3 regions of the Staphylococcus durrellii genome follow, and region 2 is predicted to be linked to each of the others. Evidence: riboswitches for the same ligand, from Rfam matches in the RefSeq annotation. Region 2 holds a riboswitch; each other region holds the start of a gene.
The links. Region 2 has a riboswitch for S-adenosylmethionine ahead of metX (homoserine O-acetyltransferase MetX). Riboswitches for the same ligand answer to the same signal wherever they lie in the genome.

Region 1 (6,660 bases), 1.9 Mb from region 2:
TTTAAATAATTGGACAGTTAAAAAATAATGAAATTGATTATTAATTCTAAGTATTGTTAGCTTAGTTAAAGTTTAACAAAATTAATTTGAAGCATTTAATATTATAAATTTGTTTTGTAAAAATAATAAAAACCTTTATAATTGATAATGAATATCAATTAAAGGAAGAGGTATAATATGAAAAAGTTAATATTATCAGTTCTATCGTTAGTATTTGTACTTACAGCATGTAGTAATAGTGCGAAAAATGAATCATCTAAATCGCAAAAACAATACGTTTTAGATTCTGGTAAAAAAATTAAAGTTCCAAAACAACCTAAGCGTATAGTTGTTATAGCTGATACATATGCGGGAGGTGTAAAATATTTAGGTGGCCATATAGTGGGCGTTAATAAAGATGTGGAACAGAGCGATATATTAAAGGGAAAATTTAGCAAGGTAAAGAAAATTGATCCAGAAAATGTTGAAAAGATAACTAAGTTAAAGCCAGACCTCATTATTGCAGATACAGATGATAAAAATTTAAAAAAATTTAATAAAATAACCACTACTATTCCAATGAAATACGGTAAAAGAAATTATTTAGAAACACAAATTCAATTAGGTAAATTATTAGGAAAAGAAAAGCAAGCTCAAAAGTGGGTTAATGACTGGAAACAACAAACTTCTAAAGACGCGAAAGAAATTCACGAGCATATTGGTAACAAGGCGTCAGTCTCAATTTTCGATGACTTTGATAAAGAATATTATGCTTTTGGCAAAAGTTGGGGAAGAGGCGGAGAAATATTATATCAATCTTTTAATTTAAGAATGCCTGAAGCTTTGGAAAAAGCAGTCGGTAAAGACGGATACAAGGCTTTATCATTAGAAGCTATGCCCAAGTATGCTGGAGATTACATTATTACAATGAGCGAGGGTAAGTCGTCTCCAGAATTTGAAAAAACTAATGTCTGGAAAAATATACCCTCAGTAAAACAGGGTAATGTAATTCATGTTAAAGCAGAGAATTATTGGTATAACGACCCTTATTCATTGGAAACAAATAGAAAAAATTTAAAATCACATTTAATTAATATGGCAAAATAATACTATAATGATATTAAATTAAAGCAAGAGTTATAATAGAGCAACATAAAATTTTTACAAGATACACTTTCGCATAATTTTATTTTTATTATAAAGCCAGAGAAAATGTCTTGTTTTGTAGTGAAAATCTATGACAATTATACAAAGGTCATGTTGTTTATAAAAGTAACCCTCAAATGATTTTTGCTTTAAGCATCACTTGAGGGTTATTTGTTTAGATATAGATACTCTAAAACCTTTTTTACAAAGTCTTTAATAAAGTTTATTGATTATTCAAATGTTTCAGCTAAGAATGACTCAACTTGTTCAGGAGATTTAGCATTTGCAGAATGTAGATGAGCTAATTTTTCTCCGTTTTTAAAAACTAATAAACTTGGTATGCCCATAACATCATTGTTAGCAGCTACATCTTCAAGCTCATCTCTATTAACTGTATACCAATTATAATCATTGTATTTTTCTTGGATTGGGTCAATCCACATATCCATTGCCTTACAATCAGGACACCAGCCTGCTTCGAATTTAACAATTACTGGATTGTCGCTATTTATTGTAGCGTTGAAATCTTCATTAGATTTAATAGATTGCATAGTAACGCTCCCTTTTTAGTTTATTAACTCATATTATAACGAATAATTATAACGAATTAAAAACTTTAAGCTTAAAAGTTAGAGCGTTTTTTATATAATTCTGCTATATTAGTGATAATAATGTATAGGAGGTACAGAAATATGATCAAATTTTACCAATATCCTAATTGTACGACTTGTAAAAAAGCAGCTAAATTTTTACAAGCATATGGTGTAAGCTATGAACCAATTGATATCGTCCAACATACACCAACCAAAAGTGAATTCAAAGAAATTATTGAGCGTACTGGCTTAGAGGTCAACAAGTTATTTAATACGCATGGGGCTAAATATCGCGAGTTAGGGTTGAAAGATAAGTTGAACGCAATGTCAGACAATGATAAATTAGATTTATTAGCTCAAAACGGCATGCTTGTTAAACGCCCATTAGCTATATCTGGAGATAAGGCTACAGTTGGTTTTAATGAGGATGTTTATAAAGAAACTTGGTTGTAATAAAGAGATATAGCGAAACATATTGCTTAACTTAAGCCATCATATGTTAATGCTACATGTCATTTATTGTTTTATTTATTACTATAAACAGTTGCCTTTATGCTTAGTCATATGGCATCATAAAAGTGTAAAATCATATAGGAGGGGATACTTGTGGCAGTACCGAGTGAGTTAAAATATTCTAAGGATCATGAATGGGTTAAAATTGAAGATAATACAGCAACAATTGGTATTACTGAATACGCACAAAACGAACTAGGAGATATCGTTTTTGTTGAATTACCTGAAGTAAACGATGAAATTAATGAAGGAGATACTTTTGGTAGTGTTGAATCTGTTAAAACTGTATCAGAACTATATGCACCTCTTTCAGGCAAAGTCTTGGAATCTAATGAAGAATTAGAAGATAGCCCTGAATTTGTTAATGAATCTCCATACGAAAAAGCATGGATGGTTAAAATAGAAATTACTGACGAAAGTCAATTAGACAACTTATTATCTGCTGAGCAATATTCAGAAATGATAGGTGAATAATTAAAATGATTAACTCCATGATATTTATATCTTGGAGTTTTTATTATCTATTAGATAGAGAATAGTTAATTAAATATAGTTTTAGTCACTTGATAAACATAAATGTTTAATGAATTAATAAACCGTGGAATAGTATAATAGAATATAGACAATCGACTTTAAGAAGGTGGATATCATGACCATATTAAATAAAGTAATTGTTGTCGAAGGTAAAACCGATAAAGTACAAGTGAAAAAAGTGATTGATGAACCAGTACAAATCATTTGTACTAATGGTACGATGAGTATTGATAAAATTGATAATATGCTAGAAACACTTTATGATGAACAAGTATTTATCCTTGTAGACTCAGACGATGAGGGCGAGAAAATTCGGGGTTGGTTTAAAAGGTATTTAAGCGAAAGTAAACATATTCGTGTAGATAAACAATACTGTGAAGTAGCACGCTGTCCAAAACATTATTTATCTAGACTGCTTGAGAAAAATGGATTTTTAGTTAAAGATGAAGAGCAAATAGATAAAGAACAATTAGATAATATAGCTGAAAGGGTAAGTTTGATAACATGAACGTAACAAGAGAAGAACGAGCAAATGTAGAAGAACATTTCAATGAGGAAAAACATTTAATATTTGGTTATACGCCTACATGTGGGACGTGTAAGGTTTCTGAAAGAATGCTAGATATAGCAAATGACATTTTAAAATTACCAATAACTAAACTTGACTTGAATTTGCATCCTGATTTTAGTCAGCAACATGAAATACAATCTGTACCTGTTTTGATGGTCATGTCTAAAAGTACTGAACAAAAAAGACTATATGCATTTCAGTCTGTTCCTTATTTGTTAGAAAATTTAAAATAATAATTGACGAATCATTAGTGTAATGGTAGGATAAAAAATAATTAAATCATGTAACTCTTATCGAGAGAGGTGGAGGGATGTGCCCTATGAAGCCCGGCAACCGTCTAATTAATAGAAATGGTGCCAATTCACATAAAGTTTAACCAACTTTAAAAGATGAGAGAGGGTATATATTGCTTTCTCTATTCTGGATAAGATAGGGGAAGCATTTTTTAGTTTATTGAGCAATACAAGGAGGCAATCACAATGATTGAGTTAAATCAAATCGTCAAACGTTATAAGACGAAAAAGCAAGAAGTCCTTGCTGTCGATCATGTTGATTTAAACATAGAAACTGGCTCAATTTTTGGCGTGATTGGTTTTTCAGGAGCTGGAAAAAGTACTTTAGTGAGACTTTTAAACAATTTAGAACAACCTACGTCAGGTGATGTCATTATTGATGGAGACAACATTGGACAGTTGTCTAAGTCGGCATTACGTCAAAAGCGCCAAAAAGTAAGCATGATATTTCAACACTTCAATTTATTATGGTCTAGGACTGTATTAAATAATATTACGTTCCCGTTAGAAATTGCTGGTGTATCGCGGCAGCAAGCTAAGGAAAGAGCGTTAGAACTTATTGAACTTGTAGGTTTACAAGGAAGAGAAAATGCGTATCCTTCACAGCTGTCTGGAGGACAAAAGCAACGTGTTGGTATTGCGCGAGCCCTTGCAAACGAACCAACAGTGTTACTTTGTGATGAGGCAACAAGTGCATTAGACCCTCAAACGACAGACGAAATTCTTGATCTTTTGTTAAAAATAAAAGAACAAAGCAATATAACTATTGTAATAATCACTCACGAAATGCATGTCATACGCCGGATTTGTGATGAGGTTGCAGTGATGGAAAGCGGTCGAGTGATTGAGCAAGGTACTGTTAATGATGTATTTGAACATCCTAAACACCAAGTAACAAAACGCTTTGTAAAAGACGATTTGAATGATGACTTTGATGAGTCTATCGAAGATTTGGATGCTTTGAAACCAGGTGACTACATAGTTAGATTGAATTTTGTTGGCAATAACACGACTGAGCCAATAGTTTCATATATAACTAAGACACATAACATTGATGTGAATATTTTAGAAGCCAATATTAAAAATAGTAAAAATGGGTCAATTGGATTTCTAGTATTACACTTACCTAATATTGGTAATGAACAATTCGACGCTTTCAAAGATAACTTAGAGTCTCAACAAGTGTCAGTGGAGGTGTTAAAACATGGGTAAGTCATTTGGAGAAATTTTGCAAGAAATGGTAACCATGCCAAATATCCAATGGCCTGAAGTTTGGCAAGCAACATATGAAACACTTTATATGACGGTGATTTCGACAATTTTCGCCTTTGTTTTCGGTATTATATTAGGTGTATTATTGTTTCTAACTGCAAGAAGCAAATCTAAGGTCGCGCATGTTTTTTATTCAATAGTATCATTTGTTGTGAATCTATTTAGAGCTATTCCATTTATTATCTTGATTTTGTTATTGATTCCGTTCACAAGCATAGTTTTAGGTACGATAAGTGGTCCGACCGGTGCACTGCCAGCACTAATTATAGGCTCCGCACCTTTCTATGCTAGATTAGTAGAAATAGCATTTAAAGAAATTGATAAAGGAGTTATTGAAGCGTCATGGTCTATGGGTGCTAACACTTGGACCATTGTAAGAAAGGTATTACTACCAGAAGCAATGCCTGCTCTAGTTTCAGGTATTACAGTTACTGCAATTGCTTTAGTTGGTTCTACTGCAATAGCAGGTGTTATAGGTGCTGGTGGTTTAGGAAACCTAGCATACTTGACAGGATTCACACGTAACCAAAATGATGTCATCTTAGTTTCGACAATCTTAATTTTAATTATAGTATTTATTATCCAATACATTGGTGATTGGGCTACAAATAAAATTGATAAAAGATAAAATGAAAGGGGACTTAACATGAAAAAAATTTTAAGTTTAGTATTAGTTTCACTATTAGCAGTTGTTTTAGCCGCCTGTGGCAAAGGCGGAGACGACAAAAAAATAACAGTAGGGGCTTCACCTTCACCACATGCTGAAATTTTAGAAAAAGCTAAGCCGTTATTAAAAGATAAAGGTTACGATTTACAAATCAAAACCATTAATGATTACACGACGCCTAATAAATTGTTAGATAAAGGCGAAATTGATGCTAACTATTTCCAACACACACCATATTTAAATACTGAGAAAAAAGATAAACATTATAAAATTGAATCAGCAGGTGATGTTCATTTGGAACCAATGGCTGTATATTCTAAAAAATATAAGAGTTTAAAAGATTTACCTAAAGGTGCAACAGTTTACGTATCAAACAACCCAGCTGAAGAAGGACGTTTTATCAAATTCTTCCAAGATGCCGGTTTAGTAAAAGTTAAAAAAGGCGTTAAAATTGAAGACGCAAAATTTAGTGATATCGTAGAAAATAAAAAAGATATTAAATTCAACAATAAGCAATCAGCTGAATATTTACCTAAGATTTATCAAAACCAAAAAGCAGATGCCGTAATTATCAACTCTAACTTTGCTATAGACCAAAAATTAAATCCGCGTGAAGATTCAGTTGCTTTAGAAAAAGCTGAAGATAATCCATACGCTAACTTAATTGCGGTTAAAGATGGGCATAAAGATGATAAGAAAGTGAAAGCTTTAATGGAAGTACTGCACTCTAAGAAAATTAAAGAGTACATTAACAAAAAATATGATGGTGCAGTAGTACCATCTAAATAACAAAGTCGTAAACACTCCCTTATTTGTGAAATTGGGAGTGTTTTATAATAATTTAAGCTAGGAAAAAATCGAAAATTGAAATTGAATAAGAAATATAAAGTGACTCTTGTTATTTGATTTTCATACGTGAAAGATAGAAAAAATATAAAGTATAGTCATTGAGAACAGGTGTAAAAACATTATCAGTTACTTTCAGTAAAGTAAGGCTTAATAAAAATCGTTGTATTATAATAATTATTATAAAATACTACGTCGAAAGGTTTATATTAGCTAGTAAGTACGTTATAATTAGATGATGTAATG
Region 2 (6,660 bases):
TGTATTAGTTTACGTTTTAAGGCATGCTTAAAAACAATATCCGTATAATATTGCACATTTCGTGTTGTTGGCACATTATTAGTTAATTCTGCTAAGTATTGAGGACCACCCGCTTCACTCAAGCGTCCTTCTTGTGACAGCTGATCCATTATAGTAACAACATCAATTTCATTATTATCTTCATTTAAATTCATCATTGCACGGAAGATATGTTGATGTGCGCCCCTATAAAATGACTCAGGAAGTAATACTTCCTGAGTTGAGTTTACTAATTCCGGATCAATGATAATGGCACCTAAGACAGATTGTTCAGCCTCATTACTATGGGGCATTTGATTTTGTTCATACATTCCATCCATGTCGACTACACCTCATATTTCAATCCATAATTATTGTTCGATTGTGTGTACACGAATAGTACCTTCAACTTCTTTATCTAATTTAACCGGCACATTTGTATAACCCAATGCATGGATACCACTTGGTAAATCCATTTTACGTTTATCAATTTTAATGTCATGTTGCTCTTGCAAAGCTTGTGCAATTTGCTTCGTGCTAACAGAACCGAATAATTTACCACCTTCACCAGTTTTAGCTGAGACTTCCACTTCAAGGTCAGCTAATTTTGATTTAAGTTGAGTCGCTTCATCAATTTCTTTTTGACGTTCTGCTTTAGCTGCTTTTTCTTGTTGTTCTAATTGCTTAAGGTTACCTGGTGTTGCTTCGACAGCTAACTTATTTTTTATAAGGTAGTTATTTGCATAACCTACTGGTACGTCTTTGATTTCGCCTTTATTACCTTTACCTTTAACGTTTTGTGTGAATATTACTTTCATCAATTTTCACTCCTACTCATTTGTTCTGTTATTGCTTGTTGTAATTGTTCAATCGCTTCTTCAACGGTCACATCTTTAAGTTGAGTGGCAGCATTTGTTAAATGGCCTCCACCGCCGAGCGCTTCCATTGTTAATTGTACGTTAATCGCACCAAGTGAGCGGGCAGACATACCTACTAGAGAATCTTCTCTTCTAGCAACCACATAAGATGCCTCTACACCATCTAAACTTAACAACTCATCCGCAGCTTGTGCAACCGTAACGGGATGGTATATTTTATCGTCTGGACCATGAGCAATGGCGACACCGTTATCTTGTAATTCGACCGTACGAATTAATTCTGTCCGATTAATATACGTATCGATATCATCTTTCAAGAAGTGCTGCGTTAAAATTGTGTCAGCACCATGCGCACGTAAATAACTTGCTGCATCAAATGTTCTGGAACCAGTACGTAAAGTAAAGTTACGCGTATCGACAATAATACCTGCGAACATTACTGTTGATTCTAAACGTGTTAAACGTTGTTCCGTTGGTTGATATTCTAATAGTTCTGTAACAAGTTCTGCTGTCGAACTAGCATATGGTTCCATGTAAACGAGTAATGGACTAGAAACAAAGCTTTCCCCACGTCTATGGTGATCAATAACTACTTTTCTATTTGCTTTGTTTAAAATGTCTTCATCTATAACCATTTCAGGTTTATGTGTATCGACAATGACAACAGTCGTCCTTGAGGTCATATTATCCCATGCTTCTTCAGAAGAAATAAAGCGTTCTTTGAGTTCAGGTTTTTCATCGATAGAATCCATTACACGGCGTAGTGTTGGATCGATATCTGAATCATTTAATACAATATGTGCATCCAAATTGTTCATCATCGCAAAGCGTGACACCCCAATAGCTGCACCAATAGCATCTAAATCAGGACGTTTATGTCCCATAATAATAACTTTATCGCCTTCCATAAGGATATCCTTAAGTGCATGTGATATTACGCGTGCTCTAACACGTGTACGTTTTTCCATTGGGTCAGTCTTACCGCCATAAAAACGTACGTTACCGTTTTGGTTTTTAATCGCTACTTGGTCACCACCACGACCTAAAGCTAAATCTAGACCAGATTGAGATAGTTCACCAAGGTCGATAAGACTATCAGAACCCTCACCGACGCCAATACTTAATGTAAGTTGTGCTCTATAACCAACACTTTTTTCTCTTAACTGACTTAAAATATTAAAGTTTGAATCTTCAATTTCATCTAATATGTGTTGATTTAAATATGCAACGAATTGATCAGTACTGTAACGCTTAAAGTAAATGTCGTATTCAGTTGCCCAACGACTGATTACTCGTGTTACCATAGAATTAATTTCCGAACGCTGAGTATCGTTCATATTTTGAGTGATTTCATCGTAGTTATCTAAAAATAACGTGGCGATGATTGGTTTTGATTCATTATATAACTCATTAATACGAACTTCTTCAGTTATATCAAAGAAATATAAAATATGTTCATTTTCAGAATATCTAACGCGATAGTGATAATTTCTATCCTCTATATCAATTTCTTCAGTTTTTTCTAATTGCTTCAATATATTAGGATAAACTTCATTTACTGGATCTGAAATTACATTACGATCCAAACGTTCAGACATGAATTGGTTCATCCATTCAATATTTTCATTTTCATCAATGACTACCATACCAATAGGTAAATTTTTAATTGCCCGATTACTACCGGCCGATATGTGTCCGCTCAAATTATCAACATAGTTGTCCATCTTTTGCAAAGCTTGCCTTACCATTAGAGCAGCAATAATAATTACGACTATCAAAATTGCAGTAGCGATACCGGCAATGAGTTGATTAAAAATAAACCATACCGCGACTAAAACAAGTGCCGTAATTGCCATAATGATAAATGGTAAAACTAATGCTTTTTTAGTGGATTGACGGTTCATTTTGTCCACCTCACATTATTTTTTAATGATACCTTTTAAATTAAATGCTAAATCAATAAACCCTATTAAAACTACAATATGTGTAAATGGCGTTATAATTGTCCCTATAACCATTAAAACGAGGATTAAAGCTCTAGGCATTGCCTTCGCTTTCCCAAAGAAATGTATTAAACTTAACCCTTGTAAATACATACATAATGATAACACAATTTCAAAATTCAATACGATACTTTGGAAAGTACCCGCTTTAGACGCAAACATAACACATAACAGTGTAATCACGTATAGAATAAGTAAAATTTTATTCATTTGCCAAGCAAATAAGGGCTTGAATACTGGTGTAGCTACTTTGAATTTGCGTAATATCGGAAATGTAACAATTAGATTAATTAAAATAAGTAGAAATATCGTTATAATAACGTAGCTCGGTAGTTGAACCGCTAATTGACGGAAGCCTTCTCCTATTGTATTTTCGTAGCCATTCTGTACACCACTTTGCTCCATTGTTTGTAACATTTGAGTTTTCAGTGGTTTCATTAAAGTGTTCACTGTCGGTATTTTATTAAACGCTTGCAAAAGCATAAAAGCGATTAATGAAATAATACTGACGAATGTTGTCGTTACGTATAAAATACGTTCTTTAGATGTACGTTCTTTTAATAATTGGCCTACTAAAAAACTAATAATTAGTATTAAGACCATCGCGCTTAATACGAATATATTACCTAACAATGTGGTTAAAATTACTGTTACTACAGCGGCCAATCCAAATGATTCTTTAGATTTGTGCCATAGGACTACGCCTGGTATTGTCGCAAACAAACATAATACAAAACCAAGTGGCGGTAATATATGTAAGGCTAAAGCAACAATAATGAGTGAGATAATACTCAAAATAGTAGCTTTAGGTTTAATTTTTGAAAACAAATTTTGCCACTCCCATACTTTTTGACTGTATTACTATTCTAACCTCTTTAGAAATTTTATACAATTATTGATGTCTTCAAACGAAGGCTTCACCTTTTAAAGTGACTTAAGGATAAGTTACGTCTGGATTAATACGCACTTAAAAAACTCTAAATCTACATTTGACCGTAAATTTAGAGCTATATTTATTAATCTTATTTACGTTTAAACTGCGATACTTTCAGGAAATGATATAAATTTGGTGCCCAATCATTAAAGTTAAGTAAGAATCCATCATGCCCTACATTATCAGGAACAAAGAAATGGCGATGGTATTTAAAACGTTCACCTACTGCACGTACTAAATCGTCTGGATATAGTAAATCATCAGTAAAGCCCATCGTTAATACTTTAGTGTCTAAAGATTTGAATACTTCATTAACATCAGTGCGACCCCTATCAATATCGTGGCTGTCCAAGACATCCAGCAGTGTTAAATAACAATTCTTATTGAAGTTTTCTTTAAATTTATCGCCTTGATGACGTTGATATGCAACGACTTGATCTGGTGAAAATCGTTTATCGTAACTTTTCGATGAACGATAAGTTAAAAATCCTAACTGTCGCGCAATACTCATGCCCTCTTTCCCAGCTAGTTGAATAGATTGTCGAGCAATTTCATTGAAGGCACGGCTATAAGAAGAAGTCTTATCTGTAGCAGCAAGTATAACTGCCTTCTTAACATCAAATTTTCTATTATATAATAACTCCAGTGCTTGCATACCACCGAGAGAACCCCCGATTAATATATCTATGTGCGTGTATCCTAACGCCTGGATACCTAATTCTAGCGCACGTACTACGTCTCTTAATGTAAGTTTAGAAGGAAAATCATCATCTATTAATGCAGAACTTGAGCCAAAAGGACTACCTATAACGTTAAATGTCAAAAATTGATAATCATTAATCGGCACATAACCACCATCAATAATTTCGCGCCACCAACCGTGATCTTCGTCTGTGCCGTATGTTACATGGTTGCCTGTCAAAGCATGACACACTAATACAAGCGGTTGCCCTTTGAAACCTACATGTTCATAGCGTAATTTTAAATTTGAAATTGTTTCTCCTGATTCTGTTTCAAATGGTCCTAATTTTAACGTATCCACAGTGTAATTTGTCATGTTCGACCTCCTACTAACTTAAAAAACCCCTTACCCGATATAAGTAAGAAGGTTAAAGATTTACTTATCATTCGAATATCATCGTTGGTTTTAGCACCGTGCCATTATAGTCGGTTGCTGAAGCATCTACGGGCCAAATCCCTTAGCTTCTCAAAATAAGATTTGATTTAATTTATAAATTGTATTTGTTGAATTCTTTTGTTTATAAGTGTCAAAATTTTCTAATTAGTTTTATTCTAACGAATTACGCTTACTACTTCAATGCTTAAAATAATAAACGTATGATCGCCATAATAAAAATACCGGCAACAATTGTTATTGTGAGGCTTCTGGAGATAAAAGCCACAATCACCGTTGGTATGATTGTTACTAGAAACGGTACATTAATTGTATATCCGAATTTACCACTATGTTGCTCGATTACACCATCGATAATTAACGCTGTAAACAACGTAATCGGTATGAAAGATAACCACTGTACGACCTTATCAGATAAGTGAACACGTGTAATTAACATAAAAGGAATGACTCGTGTTAACCAAGTAACTACGCCACACAAAACGATAATAAGTAACATATGTATTGATGTGCTCATTTGGTGATCACCACCCCTAACGTAGCAGCTAATACAGACGATAAAATAATTGCAACATATGTAGGCATAATTAAACTAAATAAAAACATCATAACAATCACACATACAATCAATACGATGTACTTAGTTATTTGAGAACGCTGTACTGTTTCAAATTGTGAGATTGCTAAAAAGATAAACATACCTGTAATAGCAAAATCTAAACCTAGGGCATCAGGGTTTTGAATATACTTCCCGAATACCGCTCCTACAATGCACGAAATTGTCCAAAATATATATGCCGTTAAGTTTAGTCCATGTAACCAACGATCGTTTATTTGCTCCCCTTTTAAATGAGGCGTTATTGCCACGCCAAATGTTTCATCAGTGACTAAAGTCGCTAATCCTAAACGATTGAGCCAACCGTAATCTTTATATCTAGGTGCCAAACTCATACTTAATAAGAACATCCTAGAATTAACGATAAAAGTAGTTAGTACTATTGCAGTTATAGGCGTACCGGCAATAACTAAACTACAAATGATAAATTGTGCTGCCCCAGCATAAACGAGTAAGCATAATAAAATAATTTCAAGAAGACTAAATTTTGATGCTACTGCAACAATACCGAAAGAAAGTCCCACACCAGCATAACCTAATAATGTAGGCACACATTCCTTGATACCTTGCCTAAAAGTTAAATGTGAAGCCATACACTACCTCCCCTCTTCTTGAATGCATATTATAGATAGTCTAATATAGAATAATTTAACGGGCAATAAGGTAAGTCTACCGTTTGTCTGGGGTTAGACAAACGGTAGACTAAATCACCTTGTTTTCCCCTACCCTATTAAAAAAGCGCTCCATCTCTTTAGACGGAGCGCTCTATATCAGATCGATGCTCTGTTATTAAACGATGGGCCCTATTTTAGTTTTGCCACCCATAAATGGTACCAATGCTTCAGGTATCGTTACTGAACCATCTTCGTTTTGATAGTTTTCAACTATAGCTGCAAATGTACGTCCTACTGCTAATCCGCTGCCATTCAATGTGTGAACTAACTCTGGTTTAGATACTTTATCTCTCTTGAACCGAATATTTGCACGGCGCGCTTGGAAATCTGTAACGTTTGAACAAGAACTAATTTCTTTATAGTCATCATAGCTTGGTAACCAAACTTCTAAATCATATGTTT
Region 3 (6,660 bases), 1.0 Mb from region 2:
GTAATAAATAAATCACTTCTATCTAACCCCGTAGCAGCTAAACCTTCAGCAATACCTTCTCCTACTTTATCTTCATTTTCATAAATCATGGCTGTATCAATACTTTTGTAACCACTTTTGATGGCATGTTTAACAGCCTCTTTACATTCATCGCTATTTTCAACTCTAAACGTACCTAAACCAAGTACTGGCATTTCATTACCGTTATAAAATTTTGTTGTTTGCATTATAATAACTCCTTCCAAGTTAAGTTACTAATATCATAATAAATTATGCCTTAATATCATATTAAAATGCTTAAAAAATAACTGAGCGTACAAGACGCCCAGTTAAAATATTAATTAAATGATTCAATTTTATCCATAATGTTCTGTAAATCTTCCACATTATATTGAATTCTACCGTGAAACACAAATTTATTGAAGAACTCATCTAGTTGTTCTGGCCCTACTAATACTTTACTACTTGACGATTGTGCATAATTAGAAATGGTAACTGCACCTTCATTTTTTGGATTAAAGTATAAAATAGTTGTTGGTGTGTATTTCAAGTCAAGTTGTCGTTGCAAATCACCGGCTAATTTTTCAACTGCTTCTAGGTGGTTAGAATAATTTACAAATGATAATGAATTTTTATCATCATTTTGGTCTAATACTAACGTTTGCGGTTCATTTTTGTCTAAATTAAGCGTATCAAATACTTGAGACATCATTGGTTGCTCTTCAAATTGCTGACTACTTATCCCACTGAAAACATGACCTTTTAATAATTGTGAATCGATAAGGTATAGACCTGTACGAGTCAATACTAAATGACTAATACGTTGTGCATCGTTGAATTCATTTCTTGGTAAAAAGATGTTAGCCATAATATGCATATCCTCAGGGCGAATACGTTTTTCATTTACTAAGCGTTCACGAATGCCAATAAGTCTCATATCTGTGACATATTCACTGTGATTTTTAGAGAATAATTTTAATGCATCTATTTCTCTGTCTTTAGAATTAACTGTAGCCTCATATTCTTCTTGTTGTTTAGTGACAGTCTTTTTATTCTCTATTCTTTCTTTTTCTAATTCCTCTGCGTGTTCATCATTCAATTTTTGTTGTTGTGATTGGTATTGTTCTTCTATTTTTTGTTGCGCTTTTTTCTTACTTCTTAAAGCAATTAAAAACAGAATAAAACAAATAATTGCTATTACGATAGCTACAATCAAACCGATTTGAATTGGCCCAAATGAATTCATAACAATTTCGCTCCTTTATATATCATTATTCTTCATTATATTAAAAATTGTTTAATCATTCGATAAAAATACAAATAAAACTGCAATGTATTTATTATACATTGACTGCATCTTTTAAGACGTTAACTTTATCTAATTTTTCCCAGGGTAATAATACATCCGTACGTCCAAAATGTCCGTAAGCAGCAGTTTGTTTATATATCGGTTGTTTTAAGTCTAGCATTTTGATGATACCCGCTGGTCTTAAATCAAAATGCGTTCTTACTGCTTCAACTAACTCAGTCTCACTTACTTGTCCTGTGCCAAAAGTATCAATAGATATTGATACTGGCTCAGCAACACCAATGGCATAAGCTAATTGAACTTCACATTTATCCGCTAAATCAGCAGCTACGATATTTTTTGCAACATATCTTGCTGCATAGGCAGCCGATCTATCAACTTTAGTTGGATCTTTACCACTAAAGCAGCCACCACCATGACGGGCATATCCTCCATAAGTATCAACGATAATCTTTCTTCCAGTTAAACCAGCATCCCCTTGCGGTCCACCTATAACAAAGCGACCTGTTGGGTTAATGTAGAATTTCGTATTTTCATCTAGTAATGCTTTAGGAACTGTTGGATAAATAACATGTTCTTTAATATCATTTTGAATTTGTGATAATTCTATATTATCGGCATGTTGAGTTGACACTACGATTGTGTCAATACGATTAGGCTGATCGTTTTCATCATATTCAACTGTTACTTGGACTTTACCATCAGGGCGTAAATATTTAATAATACCGTCTTTACGTGCATCAGACAATCGTTTAGCTAATTGGTGAGATAAGAAAATAGGTAAAGGCATATAAGTATCTGTTTCTTTTGTTGCATAACCAAACATTAATCCTTGGTCACCAGCACCTGTAGCTTCAATTTCCTCTTCAGAAATATCATTTCTATACTCTAAAGCCGTGTCTACACCTTGTGCAATATCTGCAGATTGTTCATCAATTGCCGTTAATACTGCCATTGTTTGACTATCATAACCATATTTAGCTCGAGTATAGCCTATGTTTTTAATCGTTTCACGGACTACTTTAGGGATATCAACATAAGTTGTTGTTGAAATTTCACCTGAAATAAGTGCCATTCCTGTTGTTACCGTCGTCTCACAAGCAACTCTTGCGTTAGGATCGTCTTTTAATATTTCGTCTAAAATTGCATCAGAAACTTGGTCCGCAATTTTGTCTGGGTGTCCTTCTGTTACTGATTCTGAAGTGAATAATCTTCTATTGTAAGTCATAAATTGCTCCTTTAGTTATTAAATTACGAAAATTCTCTTTTATGTGAGCTTAATAAAAAAAGAGCCTTCATCACTACAAAAATAGAGAGAAGGCTCAATACGTCCATTCGCTCTTATCGTTCAGACGATATATGTCTGCAAACGGTTTGGCACCTTCCTTCTTTAATAAATAAAGAAGAGGTTGCTGGGCTTCATTGGGTCCATGTCCCTCCGCCTCTCAGGATAAGAGAATCCGTTAGTAACTATACTACCTAAAGTGCATAATAATGTCAATTTTACAAAAACTAATTTTTTATAATAATTTTTATGGCATAATATAATGATTATGTTATACTCATTTAATGTAAAGGCTTACATAAAAATAGCGTTGGAGGGATTAAGTATGGCGATAGATACGTATACTTACACTAGTAAACTGGAAAATATTATTAATAAAACATCTTCTTTATTTCAATTATCGACTACAGAGTTATACTACAAGATGTTGGAAAAAAATGAAGGAGAACTAACTGAACTTGGTGCTATAAATGCCAGAACTGGTAAATACACTGGACGTTCCCCTAAAGATAAGTTTATTGTAACTGAACCTTCTTATAAAGATGATATCGATTGGGGTAATATCAACCAACCTATTGATGAAACAACGTTTTTAAATCTCTATACCAAAGTTTTAGATTACCTTGACGAACGTGATGAATTGTACATTTTCAATGGTTACGCTGGTAGTGACGAAGATTCACAATTAAATCTTACAGTCATTAATGAATTATCTTGGCATAATTTATTCGCTCAAAATATGTTTATTAAACCTAGCTCTAGCGAAGAGGCTAAAGAAATCAAAGCAGACTTCACTATCGTTTCCGCTCCTAGATTTAAAGCTGATCCAGAAGTTGACGGTACGAATTCAGAAACATTTATTATTACTTCATTCAAGCACAAGGTCATACTTATCGGTGGAACTGAATATGCAGGCGAAATGAAAAAAGGTATTTTTTCAGTAATGAACTATTTATTACCTAAAGATAATATTATGAGTATGCATTGTTCAGCCAACGTGGGTGAAAAAGGCGATGTAGCATTATTCTTCGGTTTATCAGGTACTGGTAAAACAACTTTATCTGCTGATCCTACTCGTAAATTAATCGGGGATGACGAGCATGGTTGGAATGACAACGGTATCTTTAATATTGAAGGTGGCTGTTACGCTAAAGCAATTAACCTTTCTAAGAAAAATGAACCTCAAATATACGATGCAATTAGATACGGTACGATTTTGGAAAATGTTGTAGTTGACAACGATGGTGACATCGATTTCGATGATAATTACTATACTGAAAACACACGTGCTGCATATCCAATCGATCATATTGAAAATATCGTTAAACCGTCTAAAGCTGCTCATCCTAATACAATTATTTTCTTAACAGCAGATGCATTTGGTGTACTACCACCTATTTCAAAATTAAATAAAGATCAGGCTATGTACCATTTCTTAAGTGGTTTTACTGCTAAACTTGCAGGAACTGAGCGTGGCGTTACTGAACCTGAACCATCATTCTCAACTTGTTTCGGTTCACCTTTCTTACCATTAGATGCAAAAGTTTACTCTGATATTTTAGGTGAATTAATAGACAAACATGAAGTTGATGTTTACTTAGTGAACACGGGTTGGACTGGCGGTAAATATGGCATAGGTCGTCGTATCAGTTTATCTTATACTCGTCAAATGGTTAACCAAGCTATTACGGGAGAATTAACTGAAGCTGAATATACTAAAGATGAAATATTTGGCTTAAATATTCCAGTAAGTGTTGAAGGTGTCCCTCAAACACTTTTAAATCCTATGAATGCTTGGAACGATAGCGAAGCTTATAAAGAACAAGCTCAAGATTTAATTGAACGTTTCAATCAAAATTTCGAAAAATTTGGCGCAGAGACAGCTGAACTTGCCGAAAAAGGCGGCTTCAAAAAATAATACATTTATATTAAAACAAGGCTATGATTAACCTCATAGCCTTGTTTTATGTTAATAGCTTATTATTCAATACGATAATCACAATTTAATTGATTGTTTTCGATATCTATCATCCATTGTTTAATTTGTGTTAATACTTTTTTTAATGCCATAGGTCTAGGCACATGTCCCTCTTTTTGTTGATAAACGATGCGATAATCGGCGCCTATTTGTGCTAATGACTGAGCTAAATATTGAGCTTGTTGAATATGTACCTGCTTATCTTGGTAACCATGTACAATCAAAATAGGTGGCGCATTATCCGTTATATTTTTAATGGCATCTCTTTTATCATATGCGCCCTTGTCCTTTTTAGGGTGACCCACCATTCTTCTCATCATGCCTCTTAAGTCTACGCGTTCTTTATACATTAAATGTATATCAGAGACACCGCCCCAAATAATAAAGCTATTTACTGGTAAGTCTTGGAAAGTTAATAAGCCTTGTAATCCACCACGTGAAAAACCAATCATATGAACGAACGCTTTAGGATAGCTTTGATTTAATATTTTCAGTAACGCAGTTACATCATTTAAATCATCACCGTAAAAGTCGTCTTTTCCTTCACTTCCATTATTACCACGATAGTATGGTGCAATCACTAAAGTCTCTGGGTCTGCAAATTGTAGTAAACGTGCTGCTCTCACCTTGCCTACCTGTCCTTTTCCACCGCGCAAATACATGACTATTCGTTTCACTTCACTCTTAGGTGTAGCCATTAATCCTTTTACACTGAAACCATCAACGAGATAGGTAATTTCTTCAAAAACATGTGAAGTAACATCAATAGGCATACGCTTTTTAGTTATAATATCCAAGTTCAATCACCCGTTCCAGACATTTTAATATTGTTGTGTCTTTAATTAAGAAACTTTGTTGGTGTTCAGGTATATCTGTAACAGCGCGATAAAGTTTGGGACCTTTAGTTTCTAAGTAATCTTGCTTTGTTTCTATATAATCAACTTTAGCAACATATACGTCTTTATAAAAGCTCGGTAAGTCATGTCGTTGAACGTAATATTGAGCAATATAATGCAATTCTAATACTACTGCCCCTGTTTCTTCATATAACTCTCGTTGTGCAGCTGTTATTGATGTTTCATTCGGCTCAATTTTACCGCCTGGAAACTCTATACCTCGACTACCATGGTACGTAAATAATAAATTATCTTTATAAATAGGTATAATTAGCACATGCTGCCCATTCGCCTTATCTTTATCTGTAGTAAAATTGAGAAACACCTTGTTATTATCTTTATCTAAATACTTAATAGTCATCAGACACCTCAAAATATGTTAAAATATTAATGCTTAAAACTCCATTGGAGGTCACATTATGAAAAAAGTTTTACTATTTCTTATTTATATTTATCAAAAATACATTTCTCCGTTAACACCAGCGACTTGTCGCTTCTATCCTACATGTTCAGCATATACTAAGGAAGCAATCGAAGTCTATGGTCCATTTAAAGGAAGTTGGTTAGGATTTAAACGAATTCTAAAATGTCACCCTTTTCATAAAAGTGGTTTTGACCCAGTACCTTTGAAAAAGGATCATAATAAAACTAATAAATAGCTGTTAATTTTGAGGCATTAATATGTGGAGGGTGAAACAATAACCTTCCATTTTTTACTATGCCCATATTTTCTGCAAAATCATGTGCAAAATAAAAACCCTCAGGTGTGATATCACTGGTATATGTTGCATATTGTGCTAACATAGCAGTAAAATATCTACTTAATCCGTATTCATACATGCCTCCTATAACAGTCCGCACGCCTAATTGACTCAATCTATCAATAGCGTCCAATACTTTATCGATCCCGCCTAAACGAAACGGCTTTAATACGACAACCCTAATATCATATTCTTTAATGATGTCTTCAATTGTTGCCAAAGATAAAGCTTTTTCATCTAATGCAACATTTAAAATATGTGTAATTGCCGTTTTGTCTATAGTTTGCAGTGATTTAAACGGTTCTTCGATATAAATAATGTTATAAGTGGAGACTTGTTCAAGTAGAGAAATATCGTTTAATGACAAAGATTCATTAGCATCAATAGCAACATCAAATCTAAACGGTAATAACATCAAATGCTCTAAATCT

Region 1: it holds a riboswitch for S-adenosylmethionine, as region 2 does, so the genes downstream of both, ISP02_RS08960 (methionine ABC transporter ATP-binding protein) here and metX (homoserine O-acetyltransferase MetX) in region 2, are expected to answer to the same signal.
Region 3: it holds a riboswitch for S-adenosylmethionine, as region 2 does, so the genes downstream of both, metK (methionine adenosyltransferase) here and metX (homoserine O-acetyltransferase MetX) in region 2, are expected to answer to the same signal.

What each region holds. Positions count from the first base shown of each region.
Region 1 is NZ_JADIIO010000001.1:1,866,691-1,873,350, reverse strand. It holds gene ISP02_RS08990 (ABC transporter substrate-binding protein) at 178-1,086, shown strand; gene ISP02_RS08985 (thioredoxin family protein) at 1,356-1,676, opposite strand; gene ISP02_RS08980 (arsenate reductase family protein) at 1,818-2,171, shown strand; gene gcvH (glycine cleavage system protein GcvH) at 2,325-2,705, shown strand; gene ISP02_RS08970 (toprim domain-containing protein) at 2,881-3,273, shown strand; gene ISP02_RS08965 (thioredoxin family protein) at 3,270-3,569, shown strand; SAM riboswitch class I at 3,624-3,732, shown strand; gene ISP02_RS08960 (methionine ABC transporter ATP-binding protein) at 3,816-4,841, shown strand; gene ISP02_RS08955 (methionine ABC transporter permease) at 4,834-5,529, shown strand; gene ISP02_RS08950 (MetQ/NlpA family ABC transporter substrate-binding protein) at 5,548-6,357, shown strand.
Region 2 is NZ_JADIIO010000001.1:13,830-20,489, reverse strand. It holds gene dnaB (replicative DNA helicase) at 1-359, opposite strand, end outside; gene rplI (50S ribosomal protein L9) at 390-836, opposite strand; gene ISP02_RS00075 (DHH family phosphoesterase) at 836-2,800, opposite strand; gene ISP02_RS00070 (DUF2232 domain-containing protein) at 2,816-3,727, opposite strand; gene metX (homoserine O-acetyltransferase MetX) at 3,922-4,890, opposite strand; SAM riboswitch class I at 4,952-5,052, opposite strand; gene ISP02_RS00060 (AzlD domain-containing protein) at 5,156-5,485, opposite strand; gene ISP02_RS00055 (AzlC family ABC transporter permease) at 5,482-6,177, opposite strand; gene serS (serine--tRNA ligase) at 6,374-6,660, opposite strand, start outside.
Region 3 is NZ_JADIIO010000001.1:1,017,951-1,024,610, reverse strand. It holds gene ISP02_RS05005 (aldo/keto reductase) at 1-227, opposite strand, end outside; gene ISP02_RS05000 (NERD domain-containing protein) at 338-1,246, opposite strand; gene metK (methionine adenosyltransferase) at 1,341-2,537, opposite strand; SAM riboswitch class I at 2,648-2,766, opposite strand; gene pckA (phosphoenolpyruvate carboxykinase (ATP)) at 2,920-4,512, shown strand; gene ISP02_RS04985 (alpha/beta hydrolase family protein) at 4,575-5,369, opposite strand; gene ytkD (RNA deprotection pyrophosphohydrolase) at 5,353-5,829, opposite strand; gene yidD (membrane protein insertion efficiency factor YidD) at 5,885-6,127, shown strand; gene menC (o-succinylbenzoate synthase) at 6,117-6,660, opposite strand, start outside.